DNA from 3 places in the Vibrio sp. MACH09 genome. Region 2 is predicted to be linked to each of the others. Evidence: riboswitches for the same ligand, from Rfam matches in the RefSeq annotation. Region 2 holds a riboswitch; each other region holds the start of a gene.
What was found. Region 2 has a riboswitch for cobalamin ahead of CHJ_RS08140 (sirohydrochlorin cobaltochelatase). Riboswitches for the same ligand answer to the same signal wherever they lie in the genome.

Region 1 (6,836 bases), on a different contig from region 2:
AACACCCACTCTTTTTGCCAATTTGGGATAGAAACGTCTAGCTGATCGCTAATGACAATCGCCCCTTGAAAATCAGAGGGATTGATACCTTCAACAGTATTGTGACAAACAATGTGCGCAGGCATACGTTTGTCATACTTCCACCACTTTTTCTCTCCCGCTTGCTGCACAATAACAACCGGCTGATCATTGATCACCGCAGCAGAGACACCCGTAATGTGTTGTTCAGTTTTACTGTCCAGTTGCCAACCAAACGGAGCGCCTAACATATCCACAGAAACACTTTCAGACACATCTGAGGCGGTTGTGATCACTGCCGTCGCCTTCACGATATGTGCCACTCGTTCCGTTAATGCATTGGCACCACCACGGTGACCCGATAACAGCGAGATAGCAAAGTTGGCTTGCTCATCAAGAGTCACCACTGCCGGATCCGTTCGCTTATCGACAATTAATGGCGAAATGACACGGCTGACAATTCCAGTGGCGCAAATAAATATATGCGCATCAAAATGTGCAAACTGTTGCTCTACAAACGTCGAAAGAGGAAAACTAAGCAGTTGTGACTGATCTCCTTCCTGCCGCCCTACTTCTGCGACAAACAGCTGAGAATAGGGTAACTCCTGCTTTAACCGACGCGCATGCTTAGCGCCATGTTTGGTAATGGCATATATGGCAATGTTCATGCTAGTCAACCTTAGCCACTGAGCCGTCTATACCATTGCCCCGTAGAATGCCTCGACGAGAACGAATAGAGAGCTGAACCATAGAGAAATAGCGGTGCCCTTCAGGAACCTCCTTCAAATTGCTATAGATCTGCTGCTGTTCACAACTGGCATGAGAGACATAGGTAGCACAGTCTAAAATATCCAATTCTTCTAGTTTGGCAATCAGAGCAGGGATCATTCGCCCTGCTTTGATCAACATAATGGTGTCAAACTCCTTCACCAACTGAGAAAGACACTCGATACCATAAGTCGCGGGAACCACACAAAAGCGTTCTTGGCCGTCAGCTAGAGGGATTTTAGTCGCGGCAGGAACCGCAGTAATTGAAGTTACACCCGGAACAATAATCGGCTCAATATGCGGAGCCAACTGTTGTAACTCTTCTTGAATATAAGCCCAAGTGCTAAATACTGAAGGATCCCCTTCAGTAACAAACACAACGGATTTTCCGTTCTCAATATGGTCAAATATTTCCCTTGCGGCTGTTTGCCATGCTGGAACATTGATCGATGCATCTCGGGTCATTGGAAAGTGCAAAAAGCACTTCTCTCCCGTTATGTCCGACTCGTTGATCGCTCCTGACACAATCTCCCACGCAAACGAGTCAGCTTGACCTTTATTTTTTTCTGGAATAGCAATAATGTCTGCTTGCTGAATCAGTCTTGCGGCTTTTAGTGTTAAAAGCTCACTGTCCCCTGTCCCAACTCCAACTGAATATAATTGGCCTTTTGTAATAGTTTTCATCTTTTTCTCTCCAATCTATTCGGATATTAATTTTCTGTAGCTGAGGATTGCTCTAGCGACATTGGTTTTGTAAATGTAAATAGGTGAATCGGATTCTCTGCCTGATACCGCATATAATGAGCAAGCGGTTGAGTTTGTGAGATATTAACCAACTGAACGTCCATATTGAGTTTTTGCTGCTTACTCCACTGATACACTTCAGCCACGGTATCTAATGTCACCGCAGAGACCACTAAGCGCCCATTTGGTAGCAATTTATGCCATACGAAAGACAAAATATTCTCCATCTCTCCGCGGCTACCCCCGACAAAAACGGCATTGGGTGAAGGGAGTTCCAATAGAGCTTGAGGAGCTTTCTCTTTGACTAACTGGAGATTATCTGTGCCGTGAACGTGGAGATTATCCTCAATAGCATCAAAACAATCACTGTTACATTCCACAGCAAATACCTGTTTTTTCCAGCACTGCTTCGCGGCTTCAATCGCAACAGATCCCGATCCTGCCCCTATATCCCACATCACATGATGTCGATTGAGTCGCAGCTGGCAGAGTACTAAATGTCGCACTGACTGCTTGGTGATTAAGCCTTTATGCGGGACACGCTTAGCAAAGCTCTCGTCATCGGAGAACTGTCCCTGCCCTCCCCAGTACGTCTGTTCACCACGTTTTGCCACCAGAATATTTAGCTCATCAAACGGCTCGGTAGAACTCGCTAATTCCGCGACGGTTAGCGTGGTAATTTTCTCCCTACTGCCCCCTAGCTGTTCACAGACAGACAACTGCCAGTGATTCTCGTTAAACGTTTGAAGGTGTTGCGCGATTACTTGCGGTGTATTCTTACCGTCGGTCAAGATTGCGAACAGATCACCTTGCTGTAAGCGGCTGACAACACCCTGCAGTTCTCGACCATGAAACGATAAAAACTGCGCATCAGACCAAGGAAGAGCCAGTCGGGAAAAGGCCAACTGAGCGGAGCTGGAAGACGGAATAAAGGCGAGCTCCTCACTGGCTACTTTTTTAAGCAGTGTAGAACCAATTCCAAAGAACAGTGGGTCGCCGGAGGCCAGTACAACAACCCCTCCCTCTTCGCTCTCGTCGATAACTTGACTGAGCCAGGATGAGAAGCCTTGTGACATATCTAAAAATGCACCTTGGTATTGAGGAAACCAATCTAGATGCCTTGCATGCCCTGCAACGACTCTTGCCTGAGTAACCGCGCTCACCGCTCGGCTGGATAAGCTCATGCATCCATCTTCAGGTACACCGACTACGGTTATTCTGATCATACGCTTTGTGCCAATAGCGCATGAATGGTTGAGACGACAATTGGACTTCCACCTTTACGGCCAACGCTGGCAATATACGCTACGCTACTTTGTTCAATTAACGCTTGTTTTGACTCTACCGCTTTAACAAACCCAACAGGAATACCAATAATCAAAGCAGGATTGATCTCTTTGTTCGCCACCATCTCTAATACTTCAAACAGAGCGGTAGGCGCATTACCAATACCAATAATCGCGCCATCCAATAGCCCAGCATCTCTTGCTTTGCGCATAGACCAAATGGCACGCGTATCACCCCGTTCTTTCGCTGTCGCGATAACATCATCATCACCGATAAAACAGTGAGTCTTGTTGCCATACACTGACAACCTTTGGGCGCTCAATCCACTGGTGATCATGGTGACATCACTAACAATCGGGCACCCTGCCTTTATGGCTTCTATGCCTTTCTCAACCGCTCCTTCACTGAATCGAAACAGAGAAGAAAACTCAAAGTCACCAGTAGTATGAATGGCACGTCTAACCGCTTGCCATTGATTATCCTGAAAGCTATGCCCGCCATGAATCTCGTTAATTTCACGATCGATAATCGAAAATGAACCTTCTTCTATTTGTCGCCCTTGACGGGTCATCTGTTTCATTTTGTCCATCTATTTTCTACCTTAGTTATCATTATCGAGTCGTTACTCGATCGGCTCATTCCGTCAACCGATCAGCAATATCAACTCTTTCTTCTGGATAGCAAGCTAACAAGCTTCCATCAAAATCAATAAGTAGCACGTTGATTTGCAGTGCATCCGTGGTATACGCCATAGCGTGTTGATGCGTTTCCTGACATAAGCGGGTGAAGTAGTGGCCATGCTCTTTCCCCCTCAATAGGTCTAGAACATGTCGACCAGTATTGGCCTGTTCAATTTGTCTACAAAGTGACTCAGATATTCCCTCTTCACTGGCAATATCAGCTAAACGGGTAAAATCTATGGCATGCCCAGAGACGTGTGTCATCATTCGACCGGACACCAACTTGGCCATTTTTCCTATCATGGCAACCATGGTGACTCTTTGTAGCGCATAGCGCTTCGATGCTCTGAGTCCTACGCCCAGAAAATCGCCCGCCTGAATAAATGCCATAGTTGAAAGTTGTGGCAGCAATGCCATAGCAGCTTGTTCCGAACGACTGCCGGTGGTTAATACAACATGATGGTGATGATTGGCTTGCGCGATCTGAATCGATTGTCTCACTGAAGCCGAAAACGCTGAGGTGGAGTACGGTTTTACCGTTCCTCTGGTGCCCAGAATCGATATTCCACCTATCAACCCTAGCCTTTCACTGATGGTCTCTTTAGCAACCTCTTCCCCCTTGGGAACACAGATTTCCAGCTCTAATCCAAACTGTATATCGCGATTATTCTCTGTTTGCGTCCACTCCAATGCCGCCATCTCTAGAATATTGCGCTTGGGTACCGGATTAATAGCAGGTTGCCCCACTGGTAGCTCTAAACCGGGCAATGTAACGACCGCAACGCCTTTACCGCCAATCAAAGAGATGCCGCTCCCTCTAGTTTTTCTAGCAATACATTGAATTTCAATACCATGAGTACAATCAGGGTCATCGCCAGCGTCTTTAACCACTCCAGCAATAACTTCATCCGACCCTTCGAGGCGTGCTAAAGCAAAGGTAACAAACTCTCTATTTGGCAGTTGTATTTCAATATCCTTAAATGGTTGTCCATGAATAAGATATCTCACTGCCGCTCGCGCTGCCGCTGCTGCACATGCCCCCGTGGTGTATCCACCGCGTAGCTCTGTTTTACTGGCAGAACGCTTTAGTCTTCCCACGAGATGTACCGCTTTGTTAAACAAAGAAAATTGGGATGGCCGCAAATATGGCCATATGATGCTTTTGCCAAAAGACAGATTTTAGAAAGAGAAAACCAAGACAACCCATTGAATAACAAGTTAGTAAAAAATGAGCAGCAGACAGATATAGATAGTGACGAGCTGCTTAATACTGCCACTCTATTTATGTCAAAAGAGAAGGTTATTGCCTGACTGCCCATTGCATCGTTACCTTAATGTATGGCTATCTTGATATTTCGTTATCTAGATATCTGATTTTATTGCGAAATAACTTCATCAAGTTACTTTGTATCCCCAATAAATCTATGCGCGCCATGGCAATAATTTTCAATTACTGAGTGATCCCGCCCAGACTATTGGAGTGTCTTGTTGTTAGCAGGTTCTGACTTATGATGATTTTGCACTACAGACAAAACATCATTTACAGTTGCGGGTACAGTTTAGGATTTTCACCTAATTCACTTTTAACCTTATCTCTAAGGTATGCACTAACGACAAGAAAAAGTGTCGCATAGCCCAGAAATAGTTAATTTGATTAATATCAAAATTACTAACACGCAAATGACGTGGAATTAATAAATAAGCAGCATTTCACCATAGAACTAAAAACTGAATGCCATACAGTTCAACACCCTAGCGAGTTTTTATCCAATGAATAGCGACATTCTTCAAGTCTTTGAAAAGTTTCTAGTTTAGTGAACATCATCACGATTACTTACATTAGCAGTGGTTTTGATAATTAACTGTTATTTTTCCCATGGACAATGAGCAGATAAAGCCACATTTTGTGAATGTGACCTGAGTCAATTACGCTAAAGTCACATTTACATCTTTCAACACTCTTTATCCTCGTTGCTAGACTATATTGTTCTGCTTTTTCCGCAAAAAATTAGCGAATATGCCTCATTGACCAAATAATGAGCTTGTAATTAGCCACATTCAGAAGAGAATCATTACAAAATCACAATTGAAAAATGTTATTTAAATCAAAAAAATGCATCTTTTTTGTAAAATAGTCCAGTAATTACATAAAGTTCACCTAATATTCGTTGACTTCCTACGATATTGATTTAAGCTCCCAAACGGCTAGAAAGAAAAGCTTTTGTTTTAGGATTTACAAGTAAGTCGTTGGTCAGCTCAAAACTCTCCGCCGTGTTGTAACTAAATAGCAATCTATTTTTTCCGCGCTATCTAAATTTTCCCATAAGGGATCAACACAATTTTTATTAGGAATTAAGACTATGTCCAACACAGTGACTGGTACAGTAAAATGGTTTAACGAAACTAAAGGTTTCGGTTTCATTCAACAAGAAAACGGCCCAGACGTATTCGCTCATTTCAGCGCAATCCAATCTGACGGCTTCCGTACTCTTGCTGAAGGTCAAAAAGTTGAGTTCACTGTAACTCAAGGCCAAAAAGGCCCACAAGCTGAGAACATCAAACCTGTTTAATTTGGTTTTGATACATCGCTAAAAATTTTATAGCCAGTCTTCACGACTGGCTATTTTTTTGTCTCTGTTTCACTGTCTCGTCCCCAATGCGCAGAAGCAAAATTGAGTCGCATCCAAACTAACAAGCTATATCTTCCTTAAGATCAAAGCTAAGAGAAACTACCACCATGGCTTTAAAACCGACCATTTTTAAGTTCCGAATCGCCCTTACCGATTTAAATCGCGATTATTATGATTCAATCAGCTTAACCACTGCTCTGCATCCATCAGAGACTCACCAACGAATGATGACCAGAGTACTTGCGTACTGTCTCAATGCCTCTCCTGAGCTTACCTTCACTAAAGGCCTATCTACTATTGAAGAGCCGGATATCTGGTGTAAGACACTTGATGATCAGTTACAACTTTGGATAGATATTGGTGAGCCTGATCCAGAAAGGGTAAAGAAATCTACCCGATTGGCCAAAAAAGTGCTTATCTATAGCTTCAATAGCAAATCATCTGTTTGGTGGACACAAAACTCAGCTAAACTTAACATGCTTGATGCTTCAGTTTTTCAGTTCGATCATTCCGAGATATCGCAACTTGCAGAGCTGATTGAAAGAACCATGGATATTTCCGTTATGCTTACGGGTAACTCAGCTTACATTTCAGCAGCAAAAGGTGAGTGTGAAGTAACGTGGCAAACATTGAAGGAGTAAGTGTTGATGCGTGAAATCATCGTCAGTAGTTTAAAGCAGCAACTTGAAATTGCTGGAGTGGATACACT
Region 2 (6,836 bases):
GGCTAAAGCTGGAGAATCAACTTATTGTGCGGTGAAATGGGCGGTAAGAGCACTGTTGGAGTCTTTACGACTCGAGTTGAAAGGTAAGCCGATAAAGCTGATTGCTGTCTACCCAGGAGGCATGGCGACAGAGTTCTGGAAAACCAGCGGCAAGCAAATGGACACTTCAAGTTTTATTTCCCCTGACGATGCAGCCAAGATGCTTAAGCAGGCGCTGGTTAGTGCAGAACACGGTTTTGTATCGGATATCACTATTAACCGAGGTTAGCGAACCTGAGAAACAGAGTCTTTATCTGATTAAGCTTGGTTAAGATTAATCAGATAACTTGTTATGAGCTATAAATCGTTTATTGAGCTCCATGGCGTGATAGAAAGAGTCCGTGGTTGCTCTTGAAAAACTGAGCTGATCCACTTTTATAAATTGACTGTCAATAAGAGAGAAGTTCTTTCTATCGGCTGGTGGAGTAGGGACTTTATTCATCGGCCCTTGTTGGTAAATATAAAAATCAGGATTTTCCATTAATACACTTTCGATGTTGAATTTGGCTATTTTGCGGTTCGATGGCGCAAAGAGCTTTCCTCCGGCATGTTCAATTATGCTTTTGATAATGCTCTGTTTACCCGCAATGATGTACGGGTTTTCCGTTACCTCATAAACAACTTTTGGCGGGACCGCTATCGGCTTAAGTTCCATTAAAAGTTGCGTTAGCTGAGCGACCAACTCATCGGCTTGCGTCTGTTTCTCAAGAATTGCACCGTATCTGTTTATCTCCGATAAAATCTCTTCAAGCGTCTCGGGATTATAAGTGAGGGTGTCTGCATCAATGACACTCGCCATCTGTTGTGAAAAAAAGCGATTGGAACTAATGATGATAAGATCAGGGTCGAGCCCTTTTATCAGTTCAACATTGGGCTTAATGTGCGAACCTATTTTTAGAGCATTAGGAAAATCAAAATTGTTTCTGGTGACCCCTACAATGCTATCTTGAGCACCAAGCTTGTTAAAAATATCACCAGCCGCAGGGGCAAGTAACACAATTCTTTGATACGCATACGCGCTAGGGTTGAAAACTAAAGCTACTAGTATTAGTAGAAACCGATACATTATATACCTCGGATAATAGAGAGCTGGTCACATCGCAACGATTGACATCGTGCAGCAACTTTCCTTGTTTAAAGAACAAAAAGCGATCGAAATATCGATGAGCTAGGTTTATGTCATGCACTGACGTAATGATGGTCTGTGGTAGTTGAGAAAGGTGATGAAATATCTCCAGTGTATGACGAATGTCCAAACTTGAGTTTGGCTCATCTAAATAGATAATTGGAGCCTGTTGATTCAATACTCGAGCAAGCATAACACGCCGTTTTTCTCCTCCGGAAAGCTCTGCATAGCTCTTATTTCTATAGTGGTAGATATCCAGTAGCTTAAGTAACTGCTCCGTTTTTTCTGCATCATCGTGATTAAATGTTCTTCCCTGCATATGGGCAAAGCGGCCTAGCTGCACCACTTCAAACACACTAAATGGAAACGAGATATCCGAAAACTGTGGCAGGATAGAAAACAGCTTAGCTCTATCAAGGTGTGATAGCTGCGCTAGCGGATCATGGTTGTAAAAAACACTTTTTGACGATGTTTCTATTAACCCTGACATCAAATTAATCAGGGTACTTTTACCACAACCATTTTCACCCATTAAAGCCACTTTCTCACCTGAAGAGATAGTGAGGTTATCCAACTGCAGGGAAAAATCTTTTCTTGAGAAGGAGAGATGATCGATTTTAATGTTAACCATTCCAGAAACTCTCCCGGCGTGTTTTTAATAAGTAGAAGAAAAATAACCCGCCTATCAAAGCAGTAATAATTCCGACCGGAAGTTCAGCACCGCCAGGGATAATTACTCTGGAGAGAGTATCGGACATCATTAATAGAAAACTGCCAAATAGGCTGGAATAGAATATGTTTAGCTTCATATCGCTACCGAACAAGCTTCTGGAAACATGAGGCACAATTAAACCAACAAAGCCGATGATACCGGAGAAACTTACCGCCACAGATACCAGCAGAGTGGAGAGTACAAATACTACCGAACGAAGGCGATGAACATTGATGCCCAGACTCTGAGCGGACTGATCATCCAGTGCTAAAATGTTCAGCTTCATCGCACTCTGTTGTAAGAAAAAATAGACAAGTGCAAAGATAGAGAGGCACAACGCCAACTTATCCCAGCTGACGATAAAAATCCCTCCCATCAACCAATAGACGATGGAATTTAAAGAGTCTTCAAAATAATACTTAGAAAAACTAATGACCGCCGAGGCGACAACATTCATGACCACTCCGGCGAGAATCATGGTGATTGGGTTTATGCTGCCATTGGTTAAAGACATACGATAAACAATCATCAATCCGCTTATACCCGTGATGAAAGCAAATACAGAAACAAAGTGAACCGGCACGCCAATGGATATGGCAAGCACCGCACCAAGTGCTGAAGAAGAGGCAGCACCGGTAGTAAAGCTGTCTGCCAATGGGTTCTTAAGTGTCAACTGATAGATGCTACCACTGAGGCCAAGCATGGCACCAATGATGGCGGCAAATAGGACTCTTGGTACTCTCAATTCTAACAGTATATTTTGCTCTAACGGCGTCATATTAAGTGGATTGATATTGTTAGGACCAATCAGCATTGATAAACCGGCTAGAACAACAAAAACGCCAATCAATAATAGCTTCATACTTCTACTCTTTGCACTATGTGGTTGGCCAGTAACATGAGTACTCCGTTGAGTGACGCTAGGATAGCTAGTGCACTTAAAGCAAAGTTACCATTGTCCAATAACGCTGCTCGTATCAGCTCAGCGCTATAGGTGAGTGGTGACAATGATGCTAATAATTGAATCACGCTTGGCATTTGATCGACAGGAAAAAAGGTGCCGGACAAAAACATCATCGGGGTGATTATGAAGGCATTCATTGTCGCTTGATCACGATGATTCTTCATTTTGAGAGCAACGATGAAGCCGATAAGCGAAAATGCGGTCAGGTGCAGAGTAATCGCGACTAAAAATTGAACGGAAAAATGTAAGCTGACACCACAAAATAAACTATAAATAGCGATAATGCCGACCGGAATTAACCCTTTAGTAATACCGTACAACACTTCACCGATAATAATCTGCCATCTCTGGTTGGGCGCCAGCATGTACTCTTCAAAAATCTTTAGATAAAAGCGGCTGATATTGATCTCTGTAGCAATGTTATAGCTTTGATTCATGCTGGACATAGCCAGTAGACCAGGCAACAAGAAGGTGAGATAGCTAACGCCGTCTACGGTGGTATCTTTACCAACTCCGTAACCAAAGGCCATCAGATATAGAAATGGCGGCACGGCTCCAGCCATGACAATTCGTATGATTTTTTTACGTAAAACGGTACATTCGCGATAATAAATGCCAATAACGCCATTAAGCATCTTTTGTTAACCTTTTTCCCGTTAATGTTAGGAAGACATCTTCCAATGTCGTTTCTCTAATGCTTACTGCTGCATCATCTATCTGTTTTACCCTTTGCAAAGCCTCTTCTCGGTTAACGAAAAACTCTTGCTGTAGACCATCGGTTTCAATATCAACCACGACATTACCTAGCTGTTGTTTTAAAGAGTGTGGGGTTCCTGTTGTGATAAGTTTGCCTTGTTCAATAAAAATAACGCGTTTAGCAAGTCGTTCAGCTTCTTCAATATAGTGAGTGGTTAAAAAGATGGTGCACTGCTGCTGTTGATTAATCTTGCTCAGAAAATGCCACATTTTCCTGCGACTATGAGGATCTAGGCCAACCGTTGGTTCATCCAAAAAGAGTATTTTAGGCTTGTGCATTAAGGCGCGAGCAATAACCAGCTTCCTTTTCATACCGCCAGACAGCTTTCCAGACAGCTTGTTAGCATGCTCAGTTAATTCTGCGAACTGTAAGCTCTCTTCTATCCGTTGCTCTAGCTCTTTTCCTTTTAAATGGTACAGGTAACCGTGAACACGAAGGTTTTCTTTTAGGGTGAGCTCTCTGTCAATGTTGTTGTGTTGAGGAACGACACCAATCAATTTTTTCAGGTTAAGTCTTTTAGGGTGGTATTTCTCACCTTGATAAAGAATCGTGCCAGTACTGGGTTCCAGCAGACCAGAGAGCATTTTAATGATGGTGGTTTTACCTGCGCCATTCGGCCCAAGAAAAGCACATATTTCCCCTCGCTGAAGCGAGAAGTTTACCTTGTTTACCGCGGTAGATTTATCAAATACTTTAGATAAATTAACCACTTCAATCAGTTTTTCGCAGCTATCTGTTTCTTTCATAGTGCCCTTGTTCTTGTCACGAGATGAGAAAGGCTGGTATTTGCCAGCCTTGAATTACACTATTTTAATGTGATGCCAGCGTCGTTAGCCGCATCTTTAAGGTGCTGCAAATAGATCTGCTGTATCTTCTCGCTGCTTCCTAAGCCAACTAAAACAGGAGTTACATCGATGCCTTGTTTGGTTAACATTACTTTCCAAGAGTCATCTTCATCTCCAGCCATGTCGTTGCTAGCATGGTCTCCAGCCACCACCATTAGTGGTTTTATCATCACTTTTTTGCTGCCGTCTTGCTTGATTTTGCTTGATAGGGCATCAAAATTTGGGTGACCCTCAACCAGTCCGACGTAAGATTTTACCTCTGGATACATCTGGTTTAGTTTGTCTTCAAGTTCGTAGTATAAGCCAGTAGAAAGGTAGTCATTACCATGTCCCATATAAACTAAAGCGGCTTTATTACGTTTTGCTAGCTCAACATCATCAGCTAACGCTTCCGCCAGTTTATCTAGGTCTTTAGAGTACTCATATTGCTTACCCCAAGTCCCCATTAATGGTCGACCAAGAGCGATTTTTTGGAATGGTTTAAACTTCTCTTTGATGGTCTGAATGGAGGCGAGAGCATCAACGTAAGCCACTAGATCCGTGTACTCTTCTCCATGTGTTAACAGAGTCGTTTGCACAACGATATTTTTATACCCTTCATTCTGAAAATCCGCCATGGTGCCCAATACATTTTTCACATGGTAGAAAGAGTCGGGCACTTCAGGGTGATCTTCTTTATATTGAGTGTCATTTTGTCTGCGATGCCACTTTTTACGAATGATATTCGACGTAAATGCAAAGCGAACAGGGGTGTTTGGATAAGCTTGTTGAATGGTATTTTGTATGGCGATTAAAGAGTCTACAGCGGTGTTGTAAGTGGTACCAAATGCTGCGATCACGATCGCTGATTTTTCGTCATTAGCTTTATTCATAGAGTCCGATGCAATTGTGGGGCTGGATAGAAGGCATAGGGCAGATACTGATAACAGCGCCATTAGCCGTTTTTTAACTATTACAAGATTCATGTTTTGTCTCCGAATTAACACATTGCTACCTTTACTACTAAGGAAAGGTAATTGCTAAATCAAAAACAGGCTTAGGGAAACAGATTAATTAAAAGAGATGACTTCTAATTTAATGGATATAGTCGAGTAACCCGCTCGCATGTTTTTTGGGTAGAACAGAGTTCTATATTTACCGAAAGGCAGGTCTCCTGGCTTATGGGTCGCTGTGCTCTAACTGTCCTTCCCGGATTAACAGTGGACATTGTCGCTAGGCACTCGCCATTTACAGTTGCGGGTACAGCCCAAGCTTCTCACTTGGTTCCCTATTAAAAAACACTTCAATTCTAATGATGCCAGATTAAATGTGTTTTACCTTAGGCTAGGCTAGTGTGCCTATTAACCGAATGCTTGTTCGTGAGATAGGTCAAGTTTATCTTAATCGATTGAAATTTGGTGTAAAAAGGTCATTTACAATAGGAAAAGTAACAGTGAAAAGGCGCCAGTTTTATCCCCTTTAAGGCTATTACTGATAAGTGAGTCATTAATTGCTATAAAAATTCGGATTAGCCATGTCATTAATAAATCTTATGTTAAGCTTAAATGTATATGCTCAAATAGTTTCAAGATGTAGGATTTAGAGCTGTACCTATAAGGGTTGATTATTGTGACGGAAGAAGTAGTAAACCATGTTTCTAAAGTAAGTTTTTATCGAGAAAATTTCCTGCTTTTTGAACCATGCGCGAATAGCGATGAGTTATGGTGTCGTTCTTGGTCGAAACAGACAGAAACTTTTCAGATATCGTTAGCAAAAAGAAACGAAATCTTATGTTTAAATCAGCTGGCAGGAAAGGGCGCTCCTAAGCTATCTAGCCAGCAAGACGCTGATGCGTCGCTGCATTTACTGCTGTCACACCCTAGGCAGTTATCTCAGATCAATTTGGCTAAGTTATCGATTCAGCAGAAGATAACCATTGCAAAGTCACTCATTTCAGCTCTTGCTGATGTTCATGCCAATAATGTATTTCATTTCTCAATTAGACCTTCGGTATTTTTATTAAGTGACGACTTCACGTCAGCAGTTATGGTGGACTTTAGTTCAGGACGGATCTGTCCCAAAGGGTCTACCGGCATTAGTGCATTCTATCCCTATAATGCCGATGCCCGATTTTTGGCACCTGAGCAAAATTACCTTTTAGATCGACCTATAGATAATCGTGTTGACCTTTATTCTCTTGGCTGTGTGTTAGTTTGGCTGTTTACGGAACAGCTTCCTTATAACGAACTACTCAACGAAGAGGAGATAGGTTACGCGCACATTAGTAAAAAATTGCATTTTGAGCATCGGCTGATAGGGCTAGATGACAGTGAGCATAAAGACAATATTATTCAACTTGTTAATGGCTTGATTAACAAGGAGCCGAGTCAGCGCTACCAAAGTGCCGCAGGGGT
Region 3 (6,836 bases), 1.3 Mb from region 2:
CCCGTAAATCAATATTCAGAAAGAAAAACTCTACTGTTGGCTGTTATTGCCGGTATGTGTGGCAATGCGCTGTTATCTTCAGTAACACTGAGTGAAGTTTCATTCTCTATTTTTCCACTTATCGCACTGGCCCTTGCGGCGCAAATGCTCTATCAAAACTACCTAACCAATCCAGTTGCAGAAGATATTCCTTTGTTGGGATTGGCTTGTTTCTTTGTCGGTGCTTTTGGTCACTCTGCATTTTTAAAAGCAAAGTACCCAGAAGTAGGCTCAAATTTCTTTGCTATTTTGGTGACCATGCTGCTATTGATGTGGGTTGGAAAGAAGATGGGCTATTTAAATCGTAAAGAACAGAAGTAGCAGAATAAGAATCAAACAAATGTAGAAAACGAGCTCATAAGAGCTCGTTTTTTTGTTGAGTATTAAGCCTTTTTCTCAAGAAAAACACCTGTCTCAATATGGTGGGTGTAAGGAAATTGATCGAACAGAGCAAAACGAGTGATGTTGTGAGTTTTGCTAAGCAAATCCAAATTCTCTTTTAATGTGTCTGGATTGCATGAGATATACACAATTCGTTCATAGCCTTGAACCATCTTACAAGTATCAATGTCCATTCCAGAACGAGGGGGATCGACAAAAATAGTATTGCAGTTGTAACTGCTCAAATCGATGTTCTGCTGTTTTAGCCTACGGAATTCTCTCTTCCCTTCCATTGCCTCAGTAAACTCTTCAGCCGACATTCGAATGATTTGCACATTATCGATTTTGTTGGCTGCAATATTAAATTGTGCAGAGTCTACCGATGGTTTTGCCAGCTCAGTAGCTAGCACGCGATCAAAGTTTTTGGCTAGTGCTAAAGAGAAATTACCATTACCGCAATAGAGCTCAAGTAAATCTCCGTGGCTATCATCAGTACAGTCTACTGCCCACTCCAACATCTTTTGTGCAACGATACCATTTGGTTGAGTAAAGCTGTTTTCGACTTGCTGATAGATCAACTCTTCGCCATGAACCTTTAGTTTTTCAATGACGTAATCTCTATCCAGTACCCGTTTCATTTTACGAGCTCGACCAATGATGTTTAAGTTAAACCCTTCATTGTTGAGTTGCTTTTTCAACTCCTGAGCCGCTTCAAGCCAAACGTCGTCTAACTGGCGGTGATAAAGCAGTGATACTAGTATCTCTCCACTAAGTGTCGACAAAAAATCAACCTGAAATAATTTGCGTCTAAGAGTGTCATTTCCTTTCATCGCCTCTAGAAGCAGCGTCATCAAGTCATTAATTAAACGGCTGGCGGCAGGAAACTGATCAACGCGATATTTTTCACGAGTTTTTTGGTCGAACATTATGTAGTAAAGCTCTTCGCCCTCATGCCAAACTCTAAATTCAGCTCTCATGCGGTAGTGTTGCTCTGGAGAGTCAAACACTTCTAAGTTCGGCACATCATATGGGGCAAACTGTTGATTTAGTCGTGCGACCTTTTCAGATAATTGCTGCTGATAGCTTTTTGGATTTACGTCAAGCGTGGTCATAGATATGCCTTTTACATTTACAAGGAGGGCAGATTTTATTCAATCTTTATCACTTGTCCAGTATTGATATTAAATTCTATAGCCTTGTGACCTCAATAAGCGGTTCTAAATGATCCGTTTTATGGGTAACGATTTTGTGCCGCTGAACTTTAGTATAGCAACGCGAAGCTAAACCTTATTTGGCCAATTAAGTTGTTGTTGTCAATTTTAACACTAGACAGTAACGGTATTGATACTTATTATCATGTCCGCTGGTAGACAGTTTACTATCAAGTAACTGTTTTAAGGGAATCTGGTGAAACTCCAGAACTGACGCGCAGCGGTAATAGAGAACGAGCATCTACGGGGAAACCCACACACTGCTAATTAAGGAAATAGCGGGAAGTGAGATGTAAGGCGATGTTGTCACAATATCATGCTCTAAAGTCCGAATACCTGCCAGTAAGTAGTGAGTGATCACTAATTAGGATATACGCGATTTAGGACAGAATAATGAAAAAAACGTTGATTGCGACGGAAGTGGTGTCGCTGCTTTTGCTCGCCCCTCAAATACACGCTGAAGAGACTCAAACTTCAACTTCTACAACAAATGCTCTAGAAACCATGGTTGTCATTGGAAAAAGTGACAATATTAATAGCATTGCGGATATTCCCTCCAATATTCAAGTGATTGGTAAAGAAGAGATAGAGCGCAGTGGTGCCAAATCTCTTGATAATTTGTTGCGCTCACGTGCTGGAATACAAGTTTCGGATAGCAACAGCGGGCCAGTTTTTTCAATAAGAGGGTTTAGCGGCAGTCAAGCTGCACACAATACGCTTATCTTGGTGGATGGCCGTCGTCTTAACAAACAAGATTTATCTAGCCCGAAATTAAATACCATACTGCTCAATCAAGTTGAACGTATAGAAATATTATCTGGTAGTGCAGGCGTTCTTTATGGTGATCAGGCTGTTGGTGGTGTAATTAACATTATCACTCTAAATAACAGCCGTGACAGTGGAGATATTTCGTTATCTGCAGGCAACATGAACTCCCGTGCTGGTAGTGTTTCTATTTCTCGCTCTTTAGTGGATAACTGGCGTTATTCAGTTTCAGCAAGTCAGGATAACAGTGATAATTATCGTGATCACAATGCCAGAAAGTCGGGTATGTTGCTGGGAAGGTTGGATTATCAAAATAGTGACAAGGCCTTTTACAGCGAAGTTAGCTATTACGACAACAACAGAGAGTACGCTGGTAGCATGACTGAGGAGCAGTTTCATAAAGATCCAACCAAAGCTGATGAAACTAAGCCTGATGACCATCGCCATGAAATTACTCGAGCACTTCGTATTGGTTATGGACAAGACGTATCTGAAAAATGGGCGACCAATGCTGATGTGAGTCTGGATAGGATGTCTGCCACAGGTGTCTCTTGGAATAGCGGATTTAATACCAGTAACGACAATATCTCTGGAGCATTTAAGTTAGAAGGTATTATTGGGCAAAAACTCAATACTCTTATAGGACTAGATGTAGGTCGAAATGATTACAAATATAAGAGCTCCTCTATTAGCAGAGAAGTTGAACAGTTACTAACTAGTGTCTATAGCCAGTTCAATTATAAAATGACCGATCATGTTGCGGTCGTTGCTGGTGGTCGTTATGGGCGTGTACAGGATGATATTACCGATGCACAAACTTATGTCAGTGGCGAAAAACTGAACGAAGATGCAACCGCAGCTGAACTGGGGATCAATATTCGTCCAACTACGAATACTCGTTATTACGTTAGAGCTGAATCTAACTATCGCTTTGCTAAAACGGATGAACAGGGCAGAACACCGGCAAGTGTTAAAGGACTAAAACCACAACTAGGTTACTCTTTTGAAGCAGGTTGGAACCATATCGGTGATGACTACCTGGTAAAGTTTGATGCTTATAATTTGCGATTAAAAGATGAAATTGTTTATGATCGCAACGCGGAGAAACCGACAGGAGCTAGCGGTAATGGTGCCAATGTTAATGCTGCTAAATCAGAGAGAAATGGCGTAGGGCTCTATTTTGATAAGTATCTAATAGACTCGATTCTTGTTGGGGCTGAATATAACTATGTGAATGCCAAGTTTATCGGTGGTGAAAACAAAGACAAAAAGGTTCCTTGGGTTTCGGAACATACTGGAAGGCTCTTTACAGACATCGATATCACCGAGGATGTACAAACTTATATTGAAGGTGCGTATGTTGGTGAGCGCTTCCACAGCAGCGATAATAGCAACAGCGATAAAAAACTGCCGTCATACTGGCTCGCAAATCTGGCATTAAACTATACCCTTGATGCATGGACTGCCAGCCTTCGTATTGATAATGTTTTGGATAAACAGTACGTTTCTCAAGCGTATGGCCATACTTCTTATTACGCAGGTGATGGTCGTAAGTTTCTGGTAACAGCCGCTTATCAGTTTTGATCATTAATGGAAGCCACCTAGGTGGCTTCTCGTTATTTCTTGTCATGGCAATACGATTCAGTATTATGACGCCATTCTTCTCTTTTAAATGAAATTCGCATGACAGATCATCCAAACCCTACGATCCTTATTTTTGATTCTGGAATGGGAGGGATTTCTGTATATCAACAAATCCAAAAGTCGTTACCTAATTGCAACTACCTATACGTATTTGACAATCAAGGCTATCCATATGGAGAACTTTCTCGCCACACGCTGATTAAAAGGGTAGAGAGTTTACTCTCTTATGTTATCAAGCAACATTCGATAGATATGGTGGTGATTGCGTGTAATACAGCAAGTACAGTGGTATTGCCAACCCTCAGAGAAAAATTTGAAATACCTATTGTTGGTGTTGTTCCTGCAATTAAGCCGGCCGCAAACCTAGCAAAAACAGCAATTGGTCTTTTAGCAACTCCCGCAACAGTAGAGAGAGAATACACCCATCAACTCATTGCTCAGTTTTCGCAGAATATACCAGTAACATTTATTGGCTCTACTGAACTGGTGGATATGGCAGAGATGAAGTTGAGAGGACATTCAGTAAACATACATTTGCTGACACAGATATTATCGCCATTAAAAAATAGTGTTGATGTGGTCGTGCTAGGTTGCACACATTTTCCTTTGATTAAGGAAGAGATATCTCAAGTATTAGGAGAGAGTACTAAATTGGTTGACTCTGGGGATGCAATCGCACGAAGAGTGGTGACACTAATATCGTCGTCAACTGAAATAGAAAATAGAGAGAAGAACAAAATATATTCTAGTGCAACCCCCTTTGAAGAGGCTGCACTAAATTTAACACTATCAAAATTAGGTTTTGATATTATTGAGACGCTTCCGATTCTGGATGCTTAGGATCATTAGCAATACGAACTTTTAAAGTCCGTTGCATATAGTCTTTGTCATTTAAAGAAGAGATGGTTTTTTCTGCGTCACTGCTTGCGACAACAACAAAACCAAAACCACGTCTTTTTCCTGTTCGCTTATCTTTCATTAAGCGAACTGCAAATACTTCACCATACTCCGAGAATAACTGGCGCACGTTTGCTTCATTTGCCTTATAAGGGAGGTTTCCTACGTAAAGTGTTTTTGTAGAAGGTTTGCCTTTTGATACTGTAGAAGAAGTAGAACTAGAAATATTTAGCACAGCAGCAGTAGCAATTACACCGATGATAAAAGATATTGCCGGAGAAACCATTATTTGAGAAAAGACAACGGTTCCTAATATGGCAACAGTGATAATTAAGAAAATAGTTTTTTTAGAGTCCATAAATGAATACAACATTTAGTGAGTTAATAGAATAAAAGCTTTTTAATGATTTATTAAATAGCTTTTGAATCTTACGTTTAACCCTGACTAATTGCCAACCTATTGGTGTGACGGTGTTCAAATGTTGAAATTTTATTCAAATTATATTGGTTTGCTGTTTTTTTCAGCAGTTAAAAATTATTTCGCAAAAAGATCTTGCTAGTAATAAATTCCTCCCTATAATGCGCCACACCAACACGAGATGAGCGATTAAATTCATTATCTTGTTTAGGTTGAGAAAAGAGTTTTAAAAACTTCTTGACTCACAAAATTGGAAGCGTAGAATACGCATCCCTAACTGCTTCAGGCTTGAGAAATAGCATGTTCAGTTAAACGCTCTTTAACAATTTAAACCTATCAATCTGTGTGGGCACTCGTTGATGACAATCGAAGATGATTCTCTGCTTTCGGGCACGAAATCAACAACGGTTTCAATGAACTGAGTGACCAATTTGATAGCACTTCTTTTATTAGAAATGGCTATCGAGCACAGTCAATTCATTATCATTCTGTTGGAATGATAATAGCTTTAAAATTACTTCTTACTTTCGAGTAAGGACAGTTTTGAAGTCAGTATTCGTTGAGTCCCGTTTCTCTTAATAGAGAAACAAAATCAAAACTTTAAATTGAAGAGTTTGATCATGGCTCAGATTGAACGCTGGCGGCAGGCCTAACACATGCAAGTCGAGCGGAAACGGCAATAAAGATTCTTCGGATGATTTATTGGACGTCGAGCGGCGGACGGGTGAGTAATGCTTAGGAATTTGCCCAGTCGAGGGGGATAACTATTGGAAACGATAGCTAATACCGCATACGCCCTACGGGGGAAAAGAGGGGACCTTCGGGCCTTCTGCGATTGGATAAGCCTAAGTGAGATTAGCTAGTTGGTGAGGTAATGGCTCACCAAGGCGACGATCTCTAGCTGGTCTGAGAGGATGATCAGCCACACTGGAACTGAGACACGGTCCAGACTCCTACGGGAGGCAGCAGTGGGGAATATTGCACAATGGGCGCAAGCCTGATGCAGCCATGCCGCGTGTGTGAAGAAGGCCTTCGGGTTGTAAAGCACTTTCAGTCGTGAGGAAGGTAGTTGCGTTAATAGCGCAATTATTTGACGTTAGCGACAGAAGAAGCACCGGCTAACTCCGTGCCAGCAGCCGCGGTAATACGGAGGGTGCGAGCGTTAATCGGAATTACTGGGCGTAAAGCGCATGCAGGTGGTTTGTTAAGTCAGATGTGAAAGCCCCAGGCTCAACCTGGGAAGGTCATTTGAAACTGGCAAACTAGAGTACTGTAGAGGGGGTAGAATTTCAGGTGTAGCGGTGAAATGCGTAGAGATCTGAAGGAATACCAGTGGCGAAGGCGGCCCCCTGGACAGATACTGACACTCAGATGCGAAAGCGTGGGGAGCAAACAGGATTAGATACCCTGGTAGTCCACGCCGTAAACGATGTCTACTTGGAGGTTGTGGCCTTGAGCCGTGGCTTTCGGAGCTAACGCGT

Region 1: it holds a riboswitch for cobalamin, as region 2 does, so the genes downstream of both, CHJ_RS19720 (cobalt-precorrin-5B (C(1))-methyltransferase) here and CHJ_RS08140 (sirohydrochlorin cobaltochelatase) in region 2, are expected to answer to the same signal.
Region 3: it holds a riboswitch for cobalamin, as region 2 does, so the genes downstream of both, CHJ_RS14320 (TonB-dependent receptor) here and CHJ_RS08140 (sirohydrochlorin cobaltochelatase) in region 2, are expected to answer to the same signal.

The regions. Positions count from the first base shown of each region.
Region 1 is NZ_BSFZ01000002.1:993,264-1,000,099, reverse strand. It holds gene CHJ_RS19740 (cobalamin biosynthesis protein) at 1-686, opposite strand, end outside; gene cobI (precorrin-2 C(20)-methyltransferase) at 688-1,470, opposite strand; gene cbiE (precorrin-6y C5,15-methyltransferase (decarboxylating) subunit CbiE) at 1,497-2,756, opposite strand; gene CHJ_RS19725 (precorrin-8X methylmutase) at 2,753-3,406, opposite strand; gene CHJ_RS19720 (cobalt-precorrin-5B (C(1))-methyltransferase) at 3,453-4,595, opposite strand; gene CHJ_RS19715 (hypothetical protein) at 4,626-4,808, shown strand; cobalamin riboswitch at 4,973-5,124, opposite strand; gene CHJ_RS19710 (cold-shock protein) at 5,858-6,067, shown strand; gene CHJ_RS19705 (YaeQ family protein) at 6,235-6,768, shown strand; gene CHJ_RS19700 (hypothetical protein) at 6,775-6,836, shown strand, end outside.
Region 2 is NZ_BSFZ01000001.1:1,838,770-1,845,605, reverse strand. It holds gene CHJ_RS08170 (SDR family NAD(P)-dependent oxidoreductase) at 1-268, shown strand, start outside; gene CHJ_RS08165 (ABC transporter substrate-binding protein) at 314-1,105, opposite strand; gene CHJ_RS08160 (ABC transporter ATP-binding protein) at 1,059-1,796, opposite strand; gene CHJ_RS08155 (FecCD family ABC transporter permease) at 1,789-2,739, opposite strand; gene CHJ_RS08150 (ABC transporter permease) at 2,736-3,476, opposite strand; gene CHJ_RS08145 (ABC transporter ATP-binding protein) at 3,469-4,344, opposite strand; gene CHJ_RS08140 (sirohydrochlorin cobaltochelatase) at 4,404-5,408, opposite strand; cobalamin riboswitch at 5,569-5,760, opposite strand; gene CHJ_RS08135 (diguanylate cyclase) at 6,052-6,836, shown strand, end outside.
Region 3 is NZ_BSFZ01000001.1:3,173,599-3,180,434, reverse strand. It holds gene CHJ_RS14330 (YijD family membrane protein) at 1-360, shown strand, start outside; gene trmA (tRNA (uridine(54)-C5)-methyltransferase TrmA) at 423-1,532, opposite strand; cobalamin riboswitch at 1,768-1,990, shown strand; gene CHJ_RS14320 (TonB-dependent receptor) at 2,025-3,980, shown strand; gene murI (glutamate racemase) at 4,080-4,880, shown strand; gene CHJ_RS14310 (RNA recognition motif domain-containing protein) at 4,849-5,295, opposite strand; rRNA gene CHJ_RS14305 (16S ribosomal RNA) at 5,958-6,836, shown strand, end outside.